Linked DNA regions of Flectobacillus major DSM 103. The main gene of each other region encodes a partner of the protein of the gene in region 3 in a complex. Links are inferred from orthologs where the notes say so. Each region holds a gene or a part of one and is shown on either strand. Other genes may lie near its edges.

What was found.
Region 1: the proteins of accD (region 3) and accB are in contact, whole or in part, in a solved structure (PDB 8UXZ), measured with the Escherichia coli proteins. The link is inferred for Flectobacillus major DSM 103 from one-to-one orthologs.
Region 2: the proteins of accD (region 3) and FLEMA_RS0102630 are in contact, whole or in part, in a solved structure (PDB 8UXZ), measured with the Escherichia coli proteins. The link is inferred for Flectobacillus major DSM 103 from one-to-one orthologs.

What each region holds. Positions count from the first base shown.
Region 1 is NZ_KE386491.1:4,344,238-4,352,410, reverse strand. What follows is about bases 2,633-5,325. They hold accB (acetyl-CoA carboxylase biotin carboxyl carrier protein), read right to left. Parts: upstream 4,368-5,325; coding sequence 3,897-4,367; downstream 2,633-3,896. Other genes in these bases: efp (elongation factor P), read right to left, coding at 4,661-5,224; accC (acetyl-CoA carboxylase biotin carboxylase subunit), read right to left, coding at 2,633-3,584. Also shown: FLEMA_RS0147435 (LytR/AlgR family response regulator transcription factor), read left to right, coding at 1-61; FLEMA_RS73045 (YceI family protein), read right to left, coding at 102-677; FLEMA_RS73040 (DUF5777 family beta-barrel protein), read right to left, coding at 677-1,570; FLEMA_RS0147395 (QcrA and Rieske domain-containing protein), read right to left, coding at 1,604-2,065; more of accC, read right to left, coding at 2,241-2,632; FLEMA_RS73020 (beta-ketoacyl-ACP synthase III), read right to left, coding at 5,455-6,444; phosphate acyltransferase PlsX, read right to left, coding at 6,537-7,478; rpmF (50S ribosomal protein L32), read right to left, coding at 7,644-7,838; FLEMA_RS73010 (YceD family protein), read right to left, coding at 7,912-8,173. UniProt on the Escherichia coli protein: This protein is a component of the acetyl coenzyme A carboxylase complex; first, biotin carboxylase catalyzes the carboxylation of the carrier protein and then the transcarboxylase transfers the carboxyl group to form malonyl-CoA.
Region 2 is NZ_KE386491.1:151,728-160,054, reverse strand. Bases 3,436-6,282 are described here. They hold FLEMA_RS0102630 (acetyl-CoA carboxylase carboxyltransferase subunit alpha), read right to left. Parts: upstream 5,413-6,282; coding sequence 4,459-5,412; downstream 3,436-4,458. Other genes in these bases: FLEMA_RS0102625 (gluconate:H+ symporter), read left to right, coding at 5,842-6,282; FLEMA_RS0102635 (HAD family hydrolase), read right to left, coding at 3,777-4,397; FLEMA_RS0102640 (site-2 protease family protein), read right to left, coding at 3,436-3,787. Also shown: FLEMA_RS0102655 (6-pyruvoyl trahydropterin synthase family protein), read left to right, coding at 234-653; lpxB (lipid-A-disaccharide synthase), read left to right, coding at 729-1,847; FLEMA_RS0102645 (1-acyl-sn-glycerol-3-phosphate acyltransferase), read right to left, coding at 1,921-2,487; more of FLEMA_RS0102640, read right to left, coding at 2,597-3,435; more of FLEMA_RS0102625, read left to right, coding at 6,283-7,161; FLEMA_RS0102620 (avidin-fold protein), read left to right, coding at 7,447-7,782; FLEMA_RS0102615 (hypothetical protein), read left to right, coding at 7,937-8,327. UniProt on the Escherichia coli protein: Component of the acetyl coenzyme A carboxylase (ACC) complex. First, biotin carboxylase catalyzes the carboxylation of biotin on its carrier protein (BCCP) and then the CO(2) group is transferred by the carboxyltransferase to acetyl-CoA to form malonyl-CoA.
Region 3 is NZ_KE386491.1:3,256,698-3,265,130, reverse strand. The notes cover bases 2,359-5,311. They hold accD (acetyl-CoA carboxylase, carboxyltransferase subunit beta), read left to right. Parts: upstream 2,359-3,390; coding sequence 3,391-4,233; downstream 4,234-5,311. Other genes in these bases: FLEMA_RS70350 (tetratricopeptide repeat protein), read right to left, coding at 4,289-5,311; FLEMA_RS70355 (amidohydrolase), read right to left, coding at 2,359-3,152. Also shown: FLEMA_RS0128100 (S9 family peptidase), read left to right, coding at 1-878; FLEMA_RS0128095 (SDR family oxidoreductase), read left to right, coding at 948-1,748; more of FLEMA_RS70355, read right to left, coding at 1,827-2,358; more of FLEMA_RS70350, read right to left, coding at 5,312-5,773; FLEMA_RS70345 (zinc ribbon domain-containing protein), read right to left, coding at 5,866-6,624; FLEMA_RS70340 (Nif3-like dinuclear metal center hexameric protein), read right to left, coding at 6,706-7,803; FLEMA_RS70335 (GIN domain-containing protein), read right to left, coding at 8,004-8,433.

The DNA.
Region 1 (8,173 bases), 1.1 Mb from region 3 along the record:
CCCTTTAGGGGTTTCTTATAGGGAAAGTATCGAGAAATTATTTGATGAAAAAGCTTCATAAAAAATTCGCTAAAAAGCCTCTTGGCGGAGAGACAATCTAGTTACTTTTGTATTAATAGATATTGTGCATTTACGTCTATTTCTTCTGCTATTTTGGCCAGTAATATGGATGGCACTTTAATGTCGTACTGTTGTAAGCGTATTTTGAAATTGGCATCCACTGTTATATTCTTCTGAACAGGGTCTACTACAATACGTCCTCTGATAACCTCTTTACGAGTAACACCATGCAAAGTCAAATTGCCTGACACGGTTACTTCTATATTCTGGGCTACAAGCCAATTTATCTGCTGGTCGATTATACCCGTAAAAGTTGCATTGGGGTATTTGTCACTTTCCAAATAATTCTCATTAAAATGCTCTTGCATAAGTTTTTGATTGAAAACAAAGCCCTTCATTGGTATTTTGACGGCAACTTGCTGATTGCTGGTATTCAATACCAATCTGCTAAGTTTATTCACGGCTACGATGTCCTCGATGGGAGCTTCTGAATTAAATCTAATATACGAGTCATTTGAAAAGTGAATAGACTGAGCTTGTGCAATACCATCGACAGCCTGCCACAACATAAGCCAAAGTATTATTTTGGCGATTAGGTTTATATTCAGCCGTTTCATTATTGAGCTACTTTGTATTGATTTTTATGCTTTTTGCCTAATCCAAAGCTTCGTCCTAAATTAAATCCAAAGTGAATTCCTCCATCTGCCCATGAGTCAAGGTTTTCTGCAATAAACTGCTTCGCAACCATACCCGTAGAGTTGGTTAGGTGCAGCGAAAACACGTGGCCTCCTGTTTCTATATCAAACCCAAACGACAATGAATTTTTGTATTGCTGATTAATTTGATTAGGCAATACATAATAATATTCGCCTACAAAAGCCGTTCTTTTGGTCAGTTTTATTCGTCCTCCTACACCCACAGCAAATACATCGTTACTTTCGCCATTTACATTGTTGCGATTGCGATGTACCCACGTTGGCATTACCTGTAAAGAGACCCTATCATTAAATTTTCGAGCAATTAAGGCTTGGGAGGTATAGCTAAATTTAGAAACGTTTGTACGCTTTTCGGCAATGTCGTAGCGTGTCATATCGCTATAAGCTTCGCCTACCAAAGTAATAGAAATAGGCGTACCTCCGTTAGTTTGCTGTTTTAGTACTTTCAGCTTGGTATAAGCATTTAGTAACTTTTGGATTGAACTACGCCCTATTCCTACCATCCAGTTATTGGTAATACCATACTCAAAACCCATATAAATATACCCTTGGTCTAAACCAAAAAGCTGATATGCTCCAGAGTTGAGTGTTCCAAAACGGTGTGATATACGATAATCCAAATGGTTGGCAGGTGTTGTTTCTATCGAATAGCCGTTGATAAGCCGATTCGACTTAAAGGTAGCCGACACGGGCTCAGGTTTGTCATTATCGGGCAAAAGGTTTAGTAAATCGGTTTGTGCCTTTAGGCTAAACGATAACCCAAGGCATAAGAAAAGAAAATAGTATTTGTTCATACTGAGAAAAATAAACGATTGGAGAAATAAATCTTAAGCCTCGAATACACGAACTTTGGCCGTTACGGCATTATACTCAACTTTATACATTGTGAGTGGTGAGGGTGCTGGCGATTGAATAACCTTTCCTGTTATATCAAATCGCGACCCATGATTGGGGCAATAAATATCGTTGGTATCTTTTCGATACTCTACTGTTGTACCTTGATGAGTACATACTTTTGATAGGGCTATAAAACTGCCTGAAGTGGTTTTGGCAATAATAATATTACCATTGTAGATATATCCCCCGTTGGCAAGAAGTGCTTGATTGGCGGCTAATGACAAGTCTAATGTAAAATCGACCTTACCATTAGAGATTGGATTAGGATTGCCATTATCTACAGGGAGCGGAGTATCCTCATTGGCACAAGAACTTAACGTTCCTATACAATAAACTGCCATTAAAGCACTACTGCCAAGCCCAAGGCTTCTGATAAATTCTGCTCTTTTCATAATGTATGCTCTTTTAATTAGATGATGAAAGACATACGTGAAAAACGCCTAAATAGATTGTTGAAGCATTAATCTAAATCATGGAAGTGTGAATAAAAGCAAAAAGGACAAGTAAAAAGCAAAAAGGACAAGTAAATTGCTTTACCTGTCCTTTTTATATAATAAAACGAGAATATTACAAAGAAGTTAAATCAAAACCGTCCATAAAGGCCGTTGTAAATTCACCAGATTTGAAACGTTCGTCGTCCATGAGTTTAATATGGAATGGAATCGTGGTTTTGATACCATCAATCACAAATTCTTGAAGAGCACGTTTCATACGAAGCAATACTTCTTCACGACTTTGTCCAGACACAATCACTTTCGCAATCATCGAGTCGTAGTTTGGTGGAATCGTATAGCCCGCATAAACATGGCTATCGATACGTACACCATGCCCGCCCGGTAAGTGCAAGTTCGTGATTTTACCCGGCGAAGGTCTAAAACCATTGGCAGGGTCTTCAGCATTGATACGACACTCCAATGCATACAATTTTGGTGTATAGTTTTGGCCCGAAATAGCAACACCAGCAGCTACCTTGATTTGTTCTTTAATCAAGTCAAAATCAGTAACCTCTTCTGTAATAGGGTGTTCTACTTGAATACGAGTATTCATTTCCATAAAGTAGAAATCACCGTGTTTGTCTACCAAGAACTCGATAGTACCTGCACCTTCATAGCCAATAGCAGAAGCTCCTTTTATGGCAGCTTCACCCATTTTGGCACGTAGCTCAGGTGTTAAGGCTGGTGAAGGAGTTTCTTCACACAATTTTTGGTGACGACGTTGAATAGAGCAATCACGTTCAGAAAGGTGACATACTGTTCCGTATTGGTCGCCTACAATCTGAATTTCGATATGACGAGGTTCTTCAACGAACTTCTCCATATAAATACCGTCGTTACCAAAAGCCGCAGCAGATTCCATTTTAGCGTCATTCCAGAGTTTTTCGAACTCATCTTCATGACGAATGATACGCATACCACGTCCACCACCACCGGCAGTAGCCTTAATAATTACAGGATATTTAATTTCCTTGGCAATTTTCTTAGCATCTTCAACCGTATCGATTAGGCCTTCAGAACCTGGGATAACAGGTACACCAGCCGTTTTCATGGTTGCTTTAGCAGTTGCTTTATCTCCCATCGAGTTGATTTGATCGGCGGTAGCACCAATAAATTTGATACCATATTCAGAACAAATACGAGAGAATTCAGCATTTTCAGACAAGAAGCCATATCCAGGGTGGATAGCATCAGCACCCGTTACCTCGGCTGCCGAAATAATTGCAGGGATATTCAGGTATGACTGGCGACTTGGAGGAGGGCCTATACAAACGGCCTCATCAGCAAATTTTACATGAAGGCTTTCACGGTCGGCAGTTGAATATACTGCTACCGTCTTAATGCCCATTTCCTTACATGTTCTAATAATTCGGAGGGCGATTTCACCTCTATTGGCGATAAGTATTTTCTTGAACATTCTTCAGTTTTGCGTTATAAACTCAACTAAGCTATTTATTTGGTAAAAATAAGGTTTGAGTTGTTTAGTATTATAAAGTAATCAAACAAATTATCGAGTAAAAGAATACCTCATTATGAGATAATCAAAAACACTATTATTGGTATCAACTCAAATACTTCCAGAACAAAGGCATTTGCCTAAGCATACTTGTATTAGGCTCTAATTTGCTCAAAATTCAATAACCCTTATTTTCTACTTGGTGAATATGCTTTTTACTTATTGAAAAAGAATCAAACCTATTTGATTGGTGTGCAATTCAATAATGTTGGCTTATTGTTCAACTACAAAAAGAGGCTGGTCAAACTCAACTGGCGTTGCGTTTTCAACAAGAACTTCAACAATACGACCAGCAACTTCTGATTCGATTTCGTTGAATAATTTCATTGCCTCGATAATACAAACTGTTTTACCTTTAGTGATTTCTGTGCCTATTTCTACAAAAAACGGAGAATCTGGGCTAGCAGAACGATAGAAAGTACCAATCATTGGTGACTTAATCGTTACACGGTTTGAAGCTACCGCTGGAGCTGGCGTAGCTGCTACTGGTGCCGCAGGTGCTGCCGCTACTGGAGCTGGTGCTGCTGGTGCAACAGGTGCTGGAGCAGCCACAACTTGTTGTACTACAGGAGCTTGTCCATAACGTTTAACAGAAAGTTTTAACTCAGAAGTCTCAATGTTTACTTCATCAAGGGTTGATTGTGCGATAAAGTCGAGAAGCTTTTGTATTTCCTTATTTTCCATTTGAGGTTGGGTGTTACAATGTCTATTGTTTAGCTTAATACTTACTGGGATAAATTATACTAAATAGTTGACCGTTATTAGTTAATTGTTATCTGATTTGCTTTACAAACTCAAGGACATTTTAAAATTTTCTTGAGACAACCATTGTCAAATATAAACTAATTTTAAGCACATACTAAGTAGTTGAGAGAATTAGTGCTTGATGAATGGGACTTTGTATTGATTAAGCCCTAAAATTAAACATCTTTTTCAACGGAACAAATCCATTTTCACTACTCCACATTTTTATGCAATTACTTTACACGTTCTACATATTCGTAAGTACGTGTATCTACTTTGATTTTTTCGTCTGTTTGAATAAACAAAGGTACAGTAATTGTTGCTCCAGTTTCTACGGTAGCAGGTTTTTTAGGAGAGTTGGCTGTATCGCCTTTAATACCTGGTTCTGTGTAAGTTACAACCAATTCTACAAAAGGAGGCATTTCACACGAGATTGGTTGTTCAGACTCAGCATTAATCAAGATTTCAACTTCTTGTCCTTCTTTCATCAAATCAGCCCCTTCAACCATTTCTTTGTTGAGTGTGATTTGTTCAAAAGTTTCGTTGTCCATAAATGTATAGCCAAATTCTTCTTCGTAAAGATATTGGAATACACGACGTTCTACACGAACAGGATAGATAGCTACACCCGAGTTGAATGTGTTATCGATTTGTTTTCCTGTAGTGAGCGATTTCAACTTTGTTCTTACAAACGCTGGGCCTTTACCCGGTTTTACGTGCAAAAACTCAACGATTGAAAATAAATCGTTGTTGAATTTAATTACTAATCCGTTTTTGATGTCTGCAGTCGTTGCCATTTTTAAATTTTTGGAAGCTGTTTCTTATCAATACAATAGAATCAATTGTTGTTACTTCCTAACATTAAAGATTTACAAATTTGATGATTACAAAAATTTGAAAACACAAAATTACAAAATAGTTCATGAACTTGCTTCATGAACCTTATTTTGAGCTATTAATCAAATAAAAAAGCAGTAAATAGCCTGCAAAAGTGTTAGTTTATTGGGTTATTTACTGCTTATTTTAACTAATATGCCCATTTGAGATATACACTACCCCAAGTAAATCCACCGCCAAAAGCTGCAAGAATCAGATTATCACCTTTTTTAAGCTGACTTTCATAATCCCACAAACACAATGGGATGGTTGCGGCAGTGGTATTACCATATTTATGAATATTCAACATTACTTTTTCGGGGCCAATACCCATACGGTTGGCTGTAGCATCGATAATACGCTTATTGGCCTGATGTGGTACTAAAAATGACACATCGTCGCCAGTAAGGTTGTTTCTTTCCATAATTTCGGCAGAAACATCGGCCATACGTGTTACCGCAAATTTGAATACGGCTTGCCCTTCCTGATAAATATGATGCCAACCATTGTTGATGGTTTCGTGTGTTGGTGGGTATGCACTACCACCACCCTTTTGAATCAAATGGTTAGCTCCAGAACCATCAGACTTTAAGATAAAGTCCTGAATACCACAATTATCATTAGAAGGTTCTAACAAAACAGCCCCAGCCCCATCGCCAAACAATACGCAGGTGGTTCGGTCTGTATAATCTACAATAGCGGACATTTTATCGGCACCTACAACAACTACCTTTTTGTATCTACCCGATTCAATAAACATTGCTCCTGTTACTAAAGCATTGAGAAATCCCGAGCAAGCAGCTGCAATATCGTAAGATGCACTAAAAGATATTCCTACCTTTTCACAAATAAGATTGGCTGTTGCTGGAAAGAAATGGTCTGGTGTAACGGTTGCACATATCAACAAATCAACCTCTTCTGGCTTGGTATTGGTTTTTGCCAACAACCCTTTTACAGCTTCAGCACCCATTACCGAAGTACCAAGGCCTTCTCCACGCAAGATATGGCGTTCTTTAATACCAGTACGACTGGTTATCCATTCATCAGTGGTATCAACAATTTTTGCTAAGTCGGCGTTGGTCAAAACATCCTCTGGCACATACCCTTGAACGCCTGTAATTGCTGCGGTGATCTTTGTCATGATTTATTATATAAATAGTGAAATGCGACTTACTAGTACCCTACTTAAAAGTGCTTTATAGCACCTATTTGGTTACTATTCGACACAACACACTACGCACTTAGTGCTTCTTTGATCTTTTCTGTAACTTTTGATTCCACCAATTGTGTGGAAAGATGAATCATATTTTTGATAGCCGTAGCCGACGATGCTCCATGAGCAATAATTACGTTGCCATTTACACCTACGATTGGGCTTCCTCCTACTGCTTCATAATTGGTTTTGGCAAGAAAATCTGTTTCTACACCTTGTTCTTTCATGATACCGTAAAGAGACTCCCCCATTTTGAGCAGAATGTTCCCTGTAAATCCGTCGGTTACAATCACATCGGCTTTTCCTTTGAAAAAGTCTTTTCCCTCCATATTACCAATAAAGTTAATTTTGGGATTTTCTCTCATCAATTTGTTGGCTTGTTGAGCCACAATCGAGCCTTTTTCAGGTTCTTCTCCAATATTCATCAATCCTACTTTAGGATTTGGTTCGCCAGTAGTAGCTTGGCAATACACCGAGCCTAATAGCCCAAACTGCTCTAGCATTTCTGGTTTTACATCGGCATTAGCCCCAATATCTACCATTACTGCTAGCTTACCGTTGGTTTGTGGGGCAAATCCTGCAATTGCTGGGCGTTGAACCCCCTCTATAGCCTTTACCGAGAACAGCGAACCAACCATCATAGCTCCAGTATTACCCGCCGAGCCAAACGAGTCGATTTCGCCTGTCTTTAAAAGTTTAAACCCAACTCCGATGCTGGAATTGGGTTTAGATTGCAAGGCTTTAACGGGGTGCTCACCCATTTCGATAGTTTCGTTAGCCTCAACAATCGTAATGTTTGAACCCGTAAAATTTTGTTTATCAAGAATAGCCTGAATAGCCTCGGTTTGACCAATCAATACGATTGTCACGCCTTGGGGTAATTCATTAGCTGCTAACACTGCTCCTTCAACTATAGCTTGCGGGGCGAAGTCGCCGCCCATTGCATCAACTCCTATCTTCATTTGTTATTTTTGTTTACTCAATTTTGGTATTTGCAAAAATAGCATTTTATGAAGTTGGAAACAGTATTTTTTTGCGTTTTTTACATTTTGCCAAAACAAAATATAGTTTATGCAACTGATAATCAATTACTTTAGCGTTTCTTAGACCTCTCAATATTCAGCAAATTACGCTTGTGCAGCGTAACCTTCTACTACCATTTTGCCTTTGTAATAAAGATTTCCCTCGAACACGTGTGCACGGTGACGCAAGTGGATTTCGCCAGTAGTTGGATCTACTGTAATCGTTTTAGGAGTACCGAAATCATGAGAACGTCTCTTATCTCTGCGAGTTGTCGAATGTCTTCGTTTAGGATGTGCCATTTTTTTATTTCCTTAATTATGTTACGTTATTACTTACTTGTGGGCGAGAACGACCATGTCTTTCTCTAAAATATTAATTGTTATTATTTTTCAAATTCTTCAAAATAGCCCAACGAGGGTCTATTTTTTCTTCATCGGCTGGGCTATCGTCGGTTTCATCATCTTCTTCAAAATCGTCGTCGTCGTCATCATCTTCGCTTCCGCCTGTTGAATACACAATTTCTCCTTCTTCATCTTCCCAAAGCAAATCATCGTCGTCAAAATCTTCGTCATCTTCAAAATCATCTTCCAATGTCTCTTCTTTTACCACAAAACGCGGGTGCAGCTTTTTAATT
Region 2 (8,327 bases), 3.1 Mb from region 3 along the record:
ATTGTTTTCATTAAACTTTTTTGTGAAACTAAAAGACCTTACCTTTGTGTTTTTAAAAAATACGTTGGTTTTGCTACGTTTTCCCAACTCCAACAACAGCGATTTTGCTGATATAATCCCGTAGTTTTGCCGTGATTGTTAAAAGTTATCCGCTATACTTTTCTAGGAATAATACAGAAATAGCCGCTAGCTTTTTATGCTTCCCGCAAAACGAATAAATTAACTGAAAACAAATGGTTTACGTAGTTCGTAAAGAACATTTCAACGCCGCTCACAGGCTGTATAATCCTAATTGGACCGAGGAAAAGAATCGTGAGGTATTTGGTCCTTGTGCCAATGTCAACTGGCATGGACATAATTTTGAGCTCATCGTTACGGTGAAAGGTATCCCTAACCCCGACACAGGTTTTGTCATTGATATGAAAGTAATGAGTCAGATTATCAAAGATGAAATTATTGAGCGTGTTGACCACAAAAACCTTAATCTCGACGTAGATTTTATGCAAGGCAAAATGGCGAGTTGCGAAATCTTTGCAATGGAAATCTGGAAAATCTTAGCTCCAAAACTCGACGCAGTGATTCCTGATGGAAAATTACATTGTATCGAATTGATTGAAACGCCAAAGAATTCTGTAAAATACTACGGTGAGTAAAATCTCAATGCTATAGGCTATAAGCAAGGGCAATACCCCCAATGTTTGTAGCCTTTGGCTTATTTGCTAAACACAATGAAATACTACATTATTGCAGGTGAGCGTTCGGGCGATTTGCATGGTTCTAATCTCATTAAAGCCATTTTACAGAAAGACCCTCAGGCCGATATTCGAGCTTGGGGTGGCGATATGATGCAAAGTGCTGGAGCTACTTTGGTAAAGCATTATCAGGATATTGCTTTTATGGGATTTGCCGAGGTAATCAAAAACCTTCCTACTATTATTGGTTTACTTTCATTTTGTAAAAAAGATATTGCCGCTTTTCAGCCCGACGTGGTTATTTTGATTGATTATGCGGGTTTTAATATGCGTGTAGCCAAATTTGCTAAAAAGAATCATTTCAAAACCTTTTATTATATTTCTCCTAAAGTTTGGGCTTGGAACCAATCTCGTGCTTTGAATATCAAAAAGTACGTCGATAAAATGTTTGTAATTTTCCCTTTTGAAAAAGATTTTTTCAAAAAATTTGATTACGATGTCGATTATGTGGGCAATCCACTTTTCGATGCTATTGCCAATTTTCAGCCTAATCCTAATTTTAGAAAAGAAGCCCGTGTAGGACAAAAACCTATTATTGCCCTCTTGCCAGGAAGTCGCTATCAGGAAGTAGCCAAGATGTTGCCTTTGATGGTAACTCAAGCTTACAATTTCCCTGATTATCAGTTTGTTGTAGCGGGTGTTTCTAATCTTCCCAAAGAGTTGTACGCTCGTTGGCAGTCGCTTTTTCCTATCAAAATTGTTTACGACGATTCTTATAATTTATTGTCGGTAGCTGAAGCGGCCTTGGTTACCTCGGGTACAGCCACCCTCGAAACAGCCTTGTTGAATATTCCTCAGGTGGTTTGCTACAAAACTAGCGGTATTTCGTATGCAATTGCCAAACGGTTGATTCGAGTACCTTTTATTTCGCTGGTCAATCTGATTGCTCAGAAAAAAGTTGTTACTGAGCTGATTCAAAATGATTTAACCGCCGAAAATCTCAAAATTGAGCTAGAGAAAATTACGATTAATCTTACAACTCGCCAAGAACAACTAGAAGGCTATGCCGAGATTATCCGTATTCTAGGCGAAAAAGGGGCTTCTGAAAAAGCGGGAAGCTTGATGGTGGATTATTTGAATACTCACAAATTATAAATTAATGACTTGTAGTTATTGATTCCTAATAATAAAAAAGGCTAACCACTTCATGAAGTTGTTAGCCGAATCTTTACTTTATGCTTTTGTGTATTGTTTCTTTAATCCAACTTTTCTGTATTCCTTCGATATTGTTATAAAACTTCGCTATTTCGTCAAAATCAGCTTCTATATTATTGGTCGGATAAAAAGGTTTGCTGATAAACACTGTTTTACGAGGATAATCAAAACCAACCATTATTATCGGAATATTAGCTCCTTTGGCTACATAATAAAAGCCTGTTTTGAGCTTTGTTACATCTTTACGTGTGCCTTCGGGGGCAATCGCAATATGAAGTTGTTGGTTGGCTCGAAACAAATTTACGACCGCATCCACCATATTGTTATGCTTAGAGCGGTCGACAGGATACCCTCCCAAGCAAGAGAATAGCCATCCAAACGGTGGCTTAAAGAGTTCTGCTTTACCCAAATAACTGATTTTGAGCCGAATGGCAGCTCTGGCACACAAGCCAAGCGGAAAATCTACCCAGCTAGCATGAGGTGCAACAATAATAATACTTTGTGAAACCGTAATGGGTACGTGGCCAGACAATTTCCAACCAAGAGCCTTAAATATAAAAATTAATATTTTATTTAGCATATTTTTTACATAAAGTGAATTTTGAGTGAAAATACTGATATTATTTTCAGCAACAAAATCACCTACATAAATTTTGTGAGGCTATTGCTATACCTTTTATATCCCCTATTTATTTGGCTGAAACGTCTATCAACATAAATGGATGTGGTGTAAAACACAGCACAAATACCACCAAGGCAAACCAGCCTAATAGCTTTCTTTTCAAATCTAAAGGCTCATCTACTTCTACGTCGGGATGGTACACTCCCAAAAAACGACCTAATAAAAAAGCAAAAGGGAAAAAGCCCGAAAAGCCTTGAACATGCTCAAAATAAGGAATAGCGCTCATCCCAAGCTGAATAACAACTACAGCCAAAGCCAATACCCAAGCGTTGAGCGGGTTTTCGGAAAGCTTTGAAAAACAAACCCTCAAAAAATATACATATACCATAAGCCACAAAAAGAAATCGGTATCGGAAGTATAAGCTGCATTGGCCTGCCCTATTGCTTTGATGTCGGCTACCGTAAACATACCAATACCAGCATAAAAAACAAACAATATAAAAATAACGGGAGCTACAATATTGAATTTCTTTTTACCAATAAGACCATACAAAATATGTCCGCCGTCGAGCTGTCCAATTGGAAAAAGATTTAATGCTGTAAAAAACAAAGATAGATAACCTGCCCAAAGCAATGGATAGTGCATTATTTCAAAATTGGGCGGTAAAAGTACTGGGTCAGCCACAAACTCCTTGAAAAACATGAATAATAAATTATCACCCAAAACCATCTGTCCATTAAGCAAATTGGCATTTTTGGACATTTCATGAGCATAATTCAATCCATACTTAACATATTCGGGATGTATTTTGAAAATATAGTCGATAGCAGGCAAATGACTAAATCCATACCACAATACCCCAAAACCTACTACAAAGCCTGCCAATGGCCCCGCAATACCAATATCAAAATACTGTTTGCGTGTACGGGTTTTGTCTAAAATACGAATCACTGCCCCCAATGTACCAATACTCATGGCAAGAGCACTCAGCCACATCGGTATATAATAAGGTAATGTCGTACGAATTTTGTAGAATCTTGCGGTAAAATAATGCCCAAATTCATGGCAAGTTAAGATGGCCAAAAAAGGAATAGAAAATTGTAACCCTTGCCAAAAATCGTCAGGAAAATGAAGGATGTAAGATTCGGGCAAAAAAAAGAAAAACCTTCCTGTCATAGCCTCAGCACCAGCCAATGTTGTAGTAATAAGTGTGACTACAAATAAAATTAATTGAATGACTAATGTCTTATGCTTCATCGGCGAACAAATCTAAAATCGTGAATTCGTTTGGAATAATTTGCTTTACTTGGATACCCAATGTTGCAGCACCTTCAAGATTTACTAACATATCGTCGAGGAATAAGGTTTCATGAGCCTCTATACCTGCTTGTGCCAACACGGCTTCATAAATATCGACGTGGGGCTTTACTTTACCCATTTCGTAAGAAAGAAACAGGTGGTCGAACAAATCGGCCAAATGTTTTTCGCCAGTACAACGAAACAAAATTTTCTCGACATCAATTATATGAATATGACTGGTATTGGATAGTACAAATATTTTGTACTTTTTTCTGAGGCGTTTTAATAGCTCGATTCGGCGAGGGTCGACATCCAACAACAGGGCATTGAAAGCTACGTCAATTTGCTCGTCGGTAGCTATAATATTCAATTCCTGACGCAGGGCATCACGAAACTGCTGGTCGGAAAGAAGGCCTTTTTCGTAATTAACCCATAGTTGTTTTTCTTTGACAATACGCTCGCCATCTTCCCAAGACAAATTATTAGAAAGAGCAGCCAGTGCTTTGAAGGTACGAGAGAAATCAATGTCGATAATGACATTTCCTAAGTCGAAGATGATATTTTTCATAGAAAAAAGAAAAGGTAATACACCCATACATATGGGGTATTACCTTCAAGATTAGAAAGTCTTATTCTGTTACCACACCCATTGCACTGAATTTTTCAATGCGTTGGTCGATACGCTCTTCTGGCGTAAGTTGGTTTAATTCAGCAATTGTATTGAGAATAACATTTTTGACAGTTTGCGACGACAACGCAAAGTCTAAATGAGCTCCACCAAGTGGTTCGGGAATAATACCGTCGACAAGCTTGTTGTTGAGCATATCCTCGGCGGTCAATTTAAGTGCTTCGGCTGCTTGTTCTTTAAAATTCCATGTTCTCCAAAGAATCGTCGAACAGTTTTCTGGCGAAATTACCGAATACCACGCATTTTCAAGCATCAAAACCCTATCGCCAATAGCAATACCCAAAGCACCACCCGAAGCCCCTTCACCAATAATAATACAGATTACGGGTACTTTAAGCATAAACATGTCACGGATATTACGAGCAATAGCCTCGCCTTGTCCACGTTCTTCGGCCTCAAGCCCTGGAAATGCCCCTGGAGTATCGATCAGCGTAACAATAGGTTTATTAAATTTTTCGGCCATTTTCATCAAACGCAAAGCTTTGCGGTAGCCTTCAGGATTGGGCATTCCAAAGTTGCGTAATTGACGTTGTTTGGTATTACGGCCTTTTTGCTGGCCAATAATCATGACCGTCTGCCCGTCGATTTTACCAAAACCACCCACCATTGCTTTGTCGTCGGCTACGGTACGGTCGCCAAAAAGTTCAATAAACTCCTCACACATATTTTCGATATAATCGAGTGTATAAGGGCGTTCTGGATGACGAGAAAGCTGTACTCTTTGCCAGCGGGTCAAATTAGAGAACGTTTCTTTTTTTAACTCTTCAATACTGCCTTCTAGCTGAGCTACAGCGGTAGAAACATCTACGTTATTATCAATCGCCAATTTTTTCATTTCTGCCAATTTGGCTTCTAATTCGGCTATGGGTTTTTCAAAATCCAACAGAGTTCGCATTTTATCGTTTTAATTTATCGAATGCCAATTCCTGAAGAATTGACATAGATTAGGTAATAACAATCCTTTAATTAGGAGAAAATTTAGCCCTCAAAGTTAGTCAAAAAGAAATTTCCTAGAACGAATTTATGAGAATTTTCAGTTTGTCAAAATGACCTATTTGCTGTTTATCCCTCATAATGAACTAGTTATACGCTTTTTTTCTCTTATACTTTCATCTACATTTTCTTGTTGTTATTCCCTTTCATTTCACCAATTTAGGATAATTTCGTGAAAGTCTCACCATTTCTATATAGCTTTTATACAATTTATGCTTTTTGTATCTGTTTATTTCTTTATAAAAGCTGTACAAAATGATATAGTTATTGGGGGTTTATTCTATTTTTGATAAATATTACTATCCTCCATTCATACTCAAACCATATAACTATGTCCATTATTATTCTAATTATCAGTATTTTATTACTGCTTTTACTGATTACTATTTGCCAACTCAACGCCTTCATTTCATTGATTATTTCGGCTTTATTGGTAGGTATTGCCAAAGAAATGCCCCTGCTCGACATCATTGCTACTGTTCAGAAAGGTATCGGTAGCACCCTTGGTTCGCTGATTTTGATTTTGGGTTTTGGTGTTATGCTTGGAAGTTTACTTTCTGAAAGTGGGGCTGCCCAAAGAATTAGCTCGGTACTTATTAAGTACTTTGGGGTAAAAAGAGTAAAATTAGCTTTATTAATCACGGGCTTTGCGGTAGGTATTGCCATGTTTTATAATGCAGGTTTTGTGATTTTGATTCCGATGGTATTTTCGGTGGCTGTCAATACTGGTCAACCCGTTATTTATGTGGGTATAGCCATGGCATCGGCTTTGTCGGTAACGCATGGTTTTTTACCTCCACACCCTGGGCCTACGGCTATTGCCATTATTTTCAAAGCCGATATTGGCAAAACATTGGTTTATGGCCTAGTTGTAGCCATTCCTGCTTTGGTTTCAGCGGGCTTAATTTTTCCAGAATTTATCAGGCATATCAAAGCAAATCCTCCTCAAGGGCTTTTTGAAAATAAACAATTTACCGAAGATGAAATGCCTAGCTTTGGGTTAAGCTTTTTGTCGGCCTTGATTCCTGTAGTATTGATGGCCTTGGCTACCGCTAGCGAGCTGGCTCTACCCGAAAGCAATTACCTAAGGCATTATTTGAAGTTTTTGGGCGACCCAAGTATCTCGATGCTCATTGCTGTAATTTTTGCCATTGTAATGCTAGGTGTTCGTCGAGGCAAAACCATGAAAGAGCTTATGGACAAATCGGGCAGTGCGGTAAGCTCGGCTGCCATGATTATTATGATTATTGCCGCAGGTGGTGCATTCAAACAAATCCTGACCGATAGTGGTATCGGCAAAGATATTGCCATTCTTTTTGAAGGCTCTACCCTTTCGCCCCTTATACTGGGTTGGCTTATAGCCACAATTATTCGGATTGCCCTTGGCTCGGCCACTATTGCAGGACTTACCGCCGCTGGTATTGTACAGCCTATTATTGCTAGCTCAGGAGCCAATCCAGAGCTGATGGTGTTGTCTATTGGTGCTGGAAGTTTGATGTGCTCACACGTGAATGATACGGGCTTTTGGATGTTCAAGGAATATTTTGGCCTAAGTATTAAGGATACTTTCAAAACATGGACTATCATGGAAACCATTGTTGGTGTAATGGGGCTAGTGGGTGTTTTGGCCGTTAATTTTTTGATTAGTTAGGTATAAAACCACAAGGGAAAACCAATACCCATTAGTGCTGTACGGAAGGTTAAATGCTATTGCAGATGTTGGTACTTTGATACAATGGCTTAGTTTTTAAATAGCTGACTTCAGCATCTTTCGTACAGCCCTAAATACTCTATGCACGTACAAAACAATGCTAGAACGTTGATTACTAGCAGTATTTTCATAAATCTTGCCTGTAATAAATAGCAATAGTTTTTCAGTAAAAAAATATATAAACTATTTTTACGTAGTCCTTATTTTTAACTCAATGCTTTAATCATGAATTACCACGACAAAACTTTCAAACCTATTGCCAACTCCGACAACGGAGAAACATCTGCTGAGACAACCTTTCTTTACCAACAAATTGGCCGTGTTCTCACGGCAGAATACAGTGGTGGAAAAATTACCAAAGGGCATTTGATTGGTTTGGTAGACGACAACGGGCATATAGATATGCGGTATCATCAGGTAAATACCCAAGGAGAACTCATGACGGGTATTTGCCAGTCTATTCCTGAAATTTTGCCCAACGGAAAAATCCGCCTTCACGAAACTTGGCAGTGGACTTCTGGCGATTGCTCAAAAGGACAATCAGTGATAGAAGAGATTTAAGGGTACTATTACGGGATTTGTAGGGGTTATTTTACGGAATTATGAGTGTGGTTTTACAGGTATTTTTCCATAACTAACGTATATGTTTGCAAATAACAAATGAGTTCAGTAGTTTTCTGTAAATAATCGTTAAACCTTTATAAATCACACTATAATGAAACAATTAGCAATAGGTGTAACAATAGGAGCACTACTCGGCGTATTATTAGGATATTGGCTTTTCTATAAAAAAAGTGAGGTATTTTCCCTTACACAAAAAGATTTACAAAACACTTTAACATTTAATTTTACTAATCCTGACAAGAAGAAAGGAACTGATACGATTTCCTATGAAAATGCTATATGGCTTGCTTCAAATTTTGTCAAAAAACTACACAACTCGCCTACAGACCCAAATAATTTATCTAATAAGTTTGTTTCGTGGCCAAATGAACTGAAAGGTTGGATTGTAGATAGCAAAAAACTTCAGAAGTTTATTATCGAACAAAATGGCCAATCACCTCTATGTAACAATATTTTCATTGAATTAGGTTATGATTCTTTGA
Region 3 (8,433 bases):
ATTATAATATGGATTCGCAGGAAAAAACACTCAAAAAAGAACAGGCTGTTTTAGGCGAATTCAATAAAGAAGATTATACCACAGAAAGACTTTTTGTAACAGCCCGAGACGGTGTAAAAGTACCTGTGTCGATTGTGTACAAAAAAGGTTTTCAAAAAGACGGTTCACAGCCTTTGTTGCAATATGCCTATGGTTCGTATGGCTATTCGATAGACCCCTATTTCTCGGCAGCTCGTTTAAGTCTTCTCAATCGAGGATTTGCTTTTGCTATTGCACATATCAGAGGAGGCCAAGAAATGGGTCGCCAATGGTATGAAGATGGAAAAATGTTGAAAAAACAGAATACGTTCAACGACTTTGTCGATGTATCAGAGTTTCTTATTCAAGAGAAATGGACTTCTAGCGACAAACTATTTGCCAATGGTGGGTCAGCAGGAGGATTATTGATGGGTGTTGTAACCAATATGCGTCCAGATTTATACCGAGGTGTTTTGGCTGGTGTGCCATTTGTTGATGTTGTAACAACGATGCTCGACGAAACTATTCCATTAACAACAGGCGAATGGGAAGAGTGGGGAAACCCACAAGAGCAAGTGTATTATGAATACATGAAATCGTATTCGCCTTACGACAACATTGAGGCAAAAGCATATCCTAATATGTTGGTTACAACGGGTTTGCACGACTCGCAAGTACAATACTGGGAACCAGCCAAGTGGGTTGCCAAGCTACGAGCCTTGAAAACAGATAATAATATCCTATTGCTTCACTGCGATATGACAACAGGGCATGGCGGGGCATCTGGACGTTTCCAACGTTTTAAGGAAATAGCTCGTGAATATGCTTTTATGCTAGATTTGGTAGGTATTACGGCTTAAATAAGTTCATACAAATAGGTAATAACGTTATTGTAATAATCTATTTGTTTTATTTTAGACAAAACCAAGATGTCAGGCTATCTTCAACATAAAGTTATTTGGATAACAGGAGCTTCGTCTGGAATAGGCGAGGCTCTGGCTTATCAATTTGCCCAAAGCGATGTCAAACTTATTTTATCGGCTCGCCGCGAAAATGAATTACAGCGAGTGGCCAATCGGTGTGGGTTATTACCAGAAAATATCTTGGTATTACCAATGGATATGCTTGAGATAGACCAGCTAGCTGTCAAGGTTCAAGCAGCGATTAATCATTTTGGGCAAATAGATATAGTAGTGCAAAATGCAGGAGTATCGCAGCGTTCGCTTATTAAAGATACCCAACTGAGCGTATATCGTGATTTAATGGAACTCAACTACTTTAGTATTGTAGCTCTTACCAAAGCACTATTGCCTCATTTTACACAGCGTCGACAAGGGCATTTTGTGGCTATTAGTAGTATTGCAGGCAAAATTGGTACACCCCTAAGAAGTGGCTACGGCCCTACCAAACATGCTGTAATAGCATTTTGTGATTCGCTACGAGCCGAAATTTTTCGGGACAATATCTTGGTAACGGTTATTTGCCCGGGTTATATCAAAACCGCTATTTCGTTGAATGCCCTATCGGGCGATGGCTCTAAACATGGACAAATGGACGATAATCAGGCAAAGGGTTTGTCGGCAGAAGAGTGTGCCAAAAGTATTGTAAAAGCGATTGTAGCCCAAAAAAATGAAGTATATATTGGTGGGTGGTTTGAGGTATTGGGGGTATATCTCAAAAGATTTTGGCCAGCTTTGGTTTATAGAATAGTCAGAAAAGTAAATGCTTAATAGTAAAATGGCCTAAAAATAAGCGTTTCTTGCTCAAATTTTTAGGCCATTTTATGTCTGTCCAACGGCTAGTTGTACTTACTTACCTGTATTATTAGCTTTGGCAGTACTCATTTCCATATAGTCAAGAGTCAAATTGGTCATAACTTTCATTCCCAATACAAATCCACCTTCGTCGATATAAAAATCTGGGGTATGGTGCGAAGCTGTTTCAGATTCTTTTTTACCCTTTGGTGCTCCACCCAAGAAGAAAAATAAGCCTGGTACTTTTTCCTGATAAAAAGAAAAATCTTCGGCACCTGTAGCTGCAGCAGTTAAGGCTACATTGTTTTTTCCAGCTACCGATTCTAGTGTAGGTAGCATTTTCTCGGTCAGCGATGGGTCGTTATAAGTAACAGGACACATTTTGGTAATACTGATTTCGGCTGTAGCACCAGCACTTTCAGCAATATTGGTTGCTACAACTTTCATACGCTCATGAATCATATCCTGAACCTGAGTGTCTAAAGTTCGAATGGTACCATTCATATTTAATTCTTCAGGAATAATATTGCTTCTTACCCCAGCATTAATTTGTCCAACTGTAATTACAGCCGCCGACTCATTCAATGGTGAGTTACGGCTAACGATAGTTTGTAAGCCCATTACAATTTGCGAAGCCGTTACGATAGGGTCGATTCCTTGCCAAGGACTAGCACCATGAGCTTGTTTACCTTTCACTTTGATTTTGAACCAGTCAGAAGCCGCCATTGTACCTTTAGGACGATAGCGGATTTTGCCTACTTCGGCCTGAGCACTAATATGTAAGCCAAAGATGGCATCTACTTTAGGGTTTTCGAGTACGCCTTCTTTTACCATTAAAGCCGCTCCGCCTTCTTCGCCCTCAGGGGCACCTTCTTCGGCAGGTTGAAAAATAAACTTTACCGTACCTTTCAAATCGTTTTTGATAGAAGCCAAAATTTCGGCAGTTCCCATCAAAATAGCCACGTGCGAATCATGTCCACAAGCGTGCATAACACTTACGGGCTGGCCATTGTATTCGCCTGTAGCTTTAGAGGCAAAAGGAATATTGACACGTTCTTTTACAGGTAAAGCATCCATATCGGCTCGTAGGGCTACTACTGGGCCAGGCTTGCTCCCTTTCAAAATACCTACAACACCTGTTTTGGCAACGCCTGTTTGTACTTCTATTCCTAAAGAACGAAGATGAGTAGCTATTTTTTCGGCCGTTTTGAATTCTCTATTGCCCAATTCAGGGTTTTGGTGGAAATCACGTCGCCAAGTAACAACCTTCGACTCCAATGATTCAGCTTTTTGGCTAACTTTGGTTTTGAGAGCCACATTTTGGGCAGAAGCCAACCATGTGCACGATAGCAATGCTACCGAAAGTACAATTTTTTTCATTATTGATGATAAAAAAGGTTTGTGTGATGATAATTAAGGGTTTACTTCACTCTAATATAGCCAAAAAGTACAGTAATCTTGATGTTGTTTTGAAGAAATAATCATATAAATTTGAGATTTTTGTAACATCTGGATTAAGGAAGTTTTATCTTTGCGATTCATTATCACTAAAAACAGGTGTTTGGTAGCTCCAATAATTATTAAAAATAGCTACAAAACCGATAATTGAACATAGAATATGTCTTGGTTTACCAGAAAAGATAAGGGGATTCTTACCCCAACCGAAGCTAAACGTGAAGCCCCAGATGGGCTTTGGTATCAATGTCCGTCATGTAAAAAAGTAATGCACACACGTGAGCACCGCTTATTTGCTTGGACTTGCTCAGCATGTAATTATCATGACAAGATTGGCTCGCAAGAGTACTTTGAACTCCTATTCGACCAGTCTCGCTATACAGAAATGGATGCTTATATGTCTTCGGGTGACCCACTCAACTTTGAAGATACCAAACGCTACCCAGACAGAATCAAGGCTACTGAAAAGAAAACAGGCCTGAAAGATGCCGTAAGAACGGCTCATGGCAAAATGAACGACGTAGAGGTAGTTATTGCAGCTATGGACTTTTCGTTTATTGGTGGGTCGATGGGTTCGGTTGTAGGCGAAAAAATTGCTAGAGCTATTGATTATGCTTTGAAAAATAAAGTACCATTTTTGATGATTTCAAAATCGGGTGGTGCTCGTATGATGGAGGCTGGCTTTTCATTGATGCAAATGGCCAAAACTTCAGCCAAACTTGCTCAGTTGGCCGAGGCCAAAATTCCTTACGTTTCGTTGCTTACCGACCCTACTACAGGTGGTGTAACGGCATCGTATGCAATGTTGGGCGATTTTAATATTTCTGAGCCCGGTGCTTTGATTGGTTTTGCTGGCCCTAGGGTTATTCGTGAAACAATCGGTAAGGATTTACCAAAGGGTTTTCAAAGTGCCGAGTTTGTACTTGAACATGGATTCCTTGATTTTATTGTAGATAGAAAAGATTTGAAAGATAAATTGACAGCATTATTCAATATGTTGAAATAATGCTTGACTTATGAATCGGCTGTGAAACTGAAATGGGTTTTCACAGCCGATTTTTTTAGAAGTTTTCGTTCAAGGCTGCTTTGGCTTTGTTATCTATCGAATTTTTGTATTCATGCTTTTTATAAGAAAGGGCTTTCTCAAAATATTTCTTCGCCTTGAGTTTGTTACCTTTTTCTAGCCAAATATAGCCTAACTGTAGGCTTGAAGTGGCTCCAAACGAAATAGTAGTATCTTCAGAAAGAGAAATGGCTCTTTCAAAAAATATAATCGCTTGATTTTCTTCATGAATTTTTTGTAAAATCCGTGCTTTACGGTAATTGAACTCTGCTTTATCGCTGAGTTGGTCAAAGCTATTTTCGGTGTATTTCTCTAAGATATTGTCAGCTTTTTCGTAAAATCCTCCATCAAAAGCCAGACGAGCTTTCATCAGAACCTTTTGTGAAATAGGTTTTTTAGGGTCATTAGCTAGAAAATTTTCTGCAAAACGGCCAGCGTATTTATCAGCCTCTACAATAGCTGTACTATTATTGCGTACCTTTTCAAGGTAGGGGCGGGCTTTGCTGTCGTCGCCCAAGAGCCAGTAGCACAAAAATAGTTTGTAATAGCTATCTTTCACAAAGTTAAAACCCTTGTATTGTTGCAAAAAAACCTGATATGCTTTAATTGCAGTAGGATATAAGCCTTTTTGAAGGGCTATTTCAGCTTGTAAGTAATCCAGAAAAGGAAAGGCTATGTATTCGGTATTTTGGGTTAGTGTTTCACACTGATTTAATAATTGACTGGCATTTTCGCTTTTTCCTTCTTTCATAAAAGTAGTAACGCCCAAAAAATAGAAAAGAAGGTTGTCGGGATGATTACTGATAAAATCCTCAAAGCTAGAAAGTTGATTGGTATTAAAAGTAAGTATATAGGCATGGACCAAATACTGGATCAATAGCGATTCATCTTTGAAAATAGGATCTTTGGTAGCACTATTTAGTTCATGAATCCCTTGGCTTATATTGCCTCGCAAACCAAGTAGATTAGTTACCCAAAGATAACTTTCGGGGGTCGATCCAATTAGAATATGTAAAAGCCCTAACGATTTTTGCTGAGGCAAAAAGTTGGGAAATGCTTTTTGGTTACTTTCCAACAGTTTGTAAGCCTTAATAATATCCCAGCTTCCTTTTACTTCGTGGCCAAACTTGAGCTTGACAAATGCCGAGTGCAATTTGATTTCGGCTTGTAAGAATTTCCGATACGGCGATTTTTTGTCGAGAGCGTCGATGGCCTCTAGCCTTGTTTCTTGGGCGGTCAAAAAATCATGATAAAGACCTTTATTTTCTGTAACCAATAATTGTACTAAGTCGGCATAGCTTTGGAGATAGTATTTTATGCCATTATTGTTTTTATCGGTATCTAAAATAGCCCGTCCGCTAGAGAGTTTCATTTTGAGGATTTGGCTATAGGCTTTTTGCATACTGCTATTCCACTCAAAATCGTTGGCCATTGTAGGCCAGCATAACCACAAAAACAGCCAAACAACCAGTAAATTTTTCATAGACTGAGATAGCATAAAGTAAGTAGAGATACCAATCAAAAAGCCCATAACTTCAAGAAAGTCATGGGCTTTTATAATTTCATTCAGAAGAATTAGCGTTTTGAAGCTGTAATAACGTCTTCAACACCAGCCAATACACGGCCACAGTGTTCGCAAACGATGATTCTTTTGTGGTCTTTAATATCGGCCTGACGTTGAGGAGGCACAACATTAAAACAACCACCACAAGCACCACGTTTTACCAAAACAACGGCCAAACCATTGGCATAGTTACCTCTCAATTTGTCGTAAGGACGCAACAAACGTTCCTCTACAAATTTCACGGCTTTTTCACGCTCTTTCAGCAACTTTTGTTCGTCGTCTTCGCTTTCAGCAATTAATACGTCCAATTCTTTACGTTTTGCTTCAAGGTCTTTTTGGCGGTGGAACAAACGAGTTTCTGTTTCCGAAACTTCGTCACGCTTGTTCAAAATCTTGAATTCGAATTCACGCATACGCTTGTCTGCCAATTCCATTTCAAGCTGTTGTAATTCAATTTCTTTAGAGATAGCATCGTACTCACGGTTGTTACGCACGTTCATTTGCTGCTCTTTGTATTTGTTTACAAGCTTTTCAGCCTCTTTCTTAGCATTTCGGTTTTTGGTAATTTCCTCTTCCAAAGAAGCAATCTCGCGGTTGAACTTGCCAATACGAGTTTCAATTCCTATGATTTCGTCTTCCAAATCACGAACCTCCTCTGGCAAATCGCCACGCATCTTTTTGATTGTGTCTAAGGATGAATCTATGGTTTGAAGTTTCAGAAGTCCTTCTAATTTCTGAGCAATGGTTGATTCGGTTGCTACTACTGCCATTTTCGTTATACGTTATTCGTTATGCGTTAAACGTTATTTGTTAAGTATATATTGATATAACTCTCGACTCCTAACGTCAGTTCAAAAATAGGATACAGGATTAGTATTTACCTGACTTTTGAGAATCGCAAAATTACTAAATTTTTCAGATAAATAACTAATAATTAATTCCTTTGTGTAAACTTCTGACTCATAATGTCCAATGTCGCAGATAATAATCTTATTTTCGGCATCAAAAAACTCATGATATTTGTAATCGGCTGTCACAAAAACGTCTGCACCTTGCCTAATAGCATCTTGTAAAAGAAAACTTCCTGCACCACCACAAACAGCAATTGTTTTAATTTTTTTTCCTAAAAGGGGGGTATGACGAATTATTTGGAGAGACATTGCTTCTTTGAGATAATTCAAAAAGGCGATTTCATCCATTTCTTCACCTAATCTACCAATTGCACCTGCCCCAACTTGTGCTATTTCATTCTCTAAGATAGACAAATAATAAGCAACCTCTTCATAAGGATGAGCTTTTTTTAGGGCCGCCAAAATCTGAGGCTCTTGATAATCTTGTAAAATTACTTCTATCCGAAATTCTCGTACTTCTTCGTCTTGGTTAAGTGTTCCAATAAAAGGGTTGGCTTGGGCTGTTGGGCGGAATGTACCGATACCTTCTGTACGAAAACTACAATTTTTGTAGTCGCCAATTTGTCCTGCTCCAGCTTCATGTAAGGCCATAAGTACAGCTTGGGCGTGTTCAATAGGCACGAAAGTGACTAATTTTTTCAATATATTTTTTTTAGGGGAAAGGATTTTAACCTTTTCTAAGCCTAGCATTGCCGCAATTTTGTCATTGACTCCGCCCCGAACGTGGTCGAGGTTGGTATGTGAAGCATAAATAGCAATATCGTTTTTGATAGCCTCAATCACCACACGTTCTACATAGTTTTTTCCGTTAAGCTTTTTCAAACCCTTAAATACAATAGGGTGATGAGCAATAATCAAGTTACAGCCTTGTGCTTCTGCTTCGGCTACAACTGCCTCGGTGCAGTCTAATGTACACAAAATACCTTTAACAGGCTCATGAGGATTACCTACTATTAGGCCGGCATTGTCGTAGTTTTCTTGTAAAGACAAAGGAGCTAGCTGCTCCATATATTGAGTTATCTCTTTTATCGTAGTCATTGTATGGGAAAATGGTAAAAATGAGGTCAAATTTCTATAATTTCATCAGGACGAGCAATTGATTGATACAAAAAAAGAGGCAAGAAAATCTCACCTCTTTTCAATCGTCACAAATTTATACTGTCAAATGAAGGAATTATAAAGTTGTAAAGCCCTATAAAATGAGGGCAAATGTCTTGTATTGGGTTTACGGGTACTATTTAATCACGCTCAACGAAGCTACCACCCGATATGCGTTTTTCGATTACAGGATTGCCTCTAAAATAGACACCACTTGCCCCCGAAGCCTCTACTTTCAAGAATTTAGAAACCATAACACGGGCTTTGCTTGCTCCAGAGATATACAATAGCATTTCCTCGCTTCTGAATGGGAAAGCATTGAAGGTTGACGCACCCGATATTTCTCCCGATATTTTTTGCGAATCCCCAATCATATTAAGGGTAGATGCTCCTGATAAATCAAAATTAAAAAACTGTGCGTCGGCATCTATATCACATTTGGATGCCCCCGAAAGGTTAATGTCGAGGTTGCGTAGATCAAAGCCTGTAATTTGGGAAGTGCTTGCTCCCGAAAAGTCGACATAGCGTAAGTCGGGCATTACGATATCGAACGTAACCAAATATCGGCGG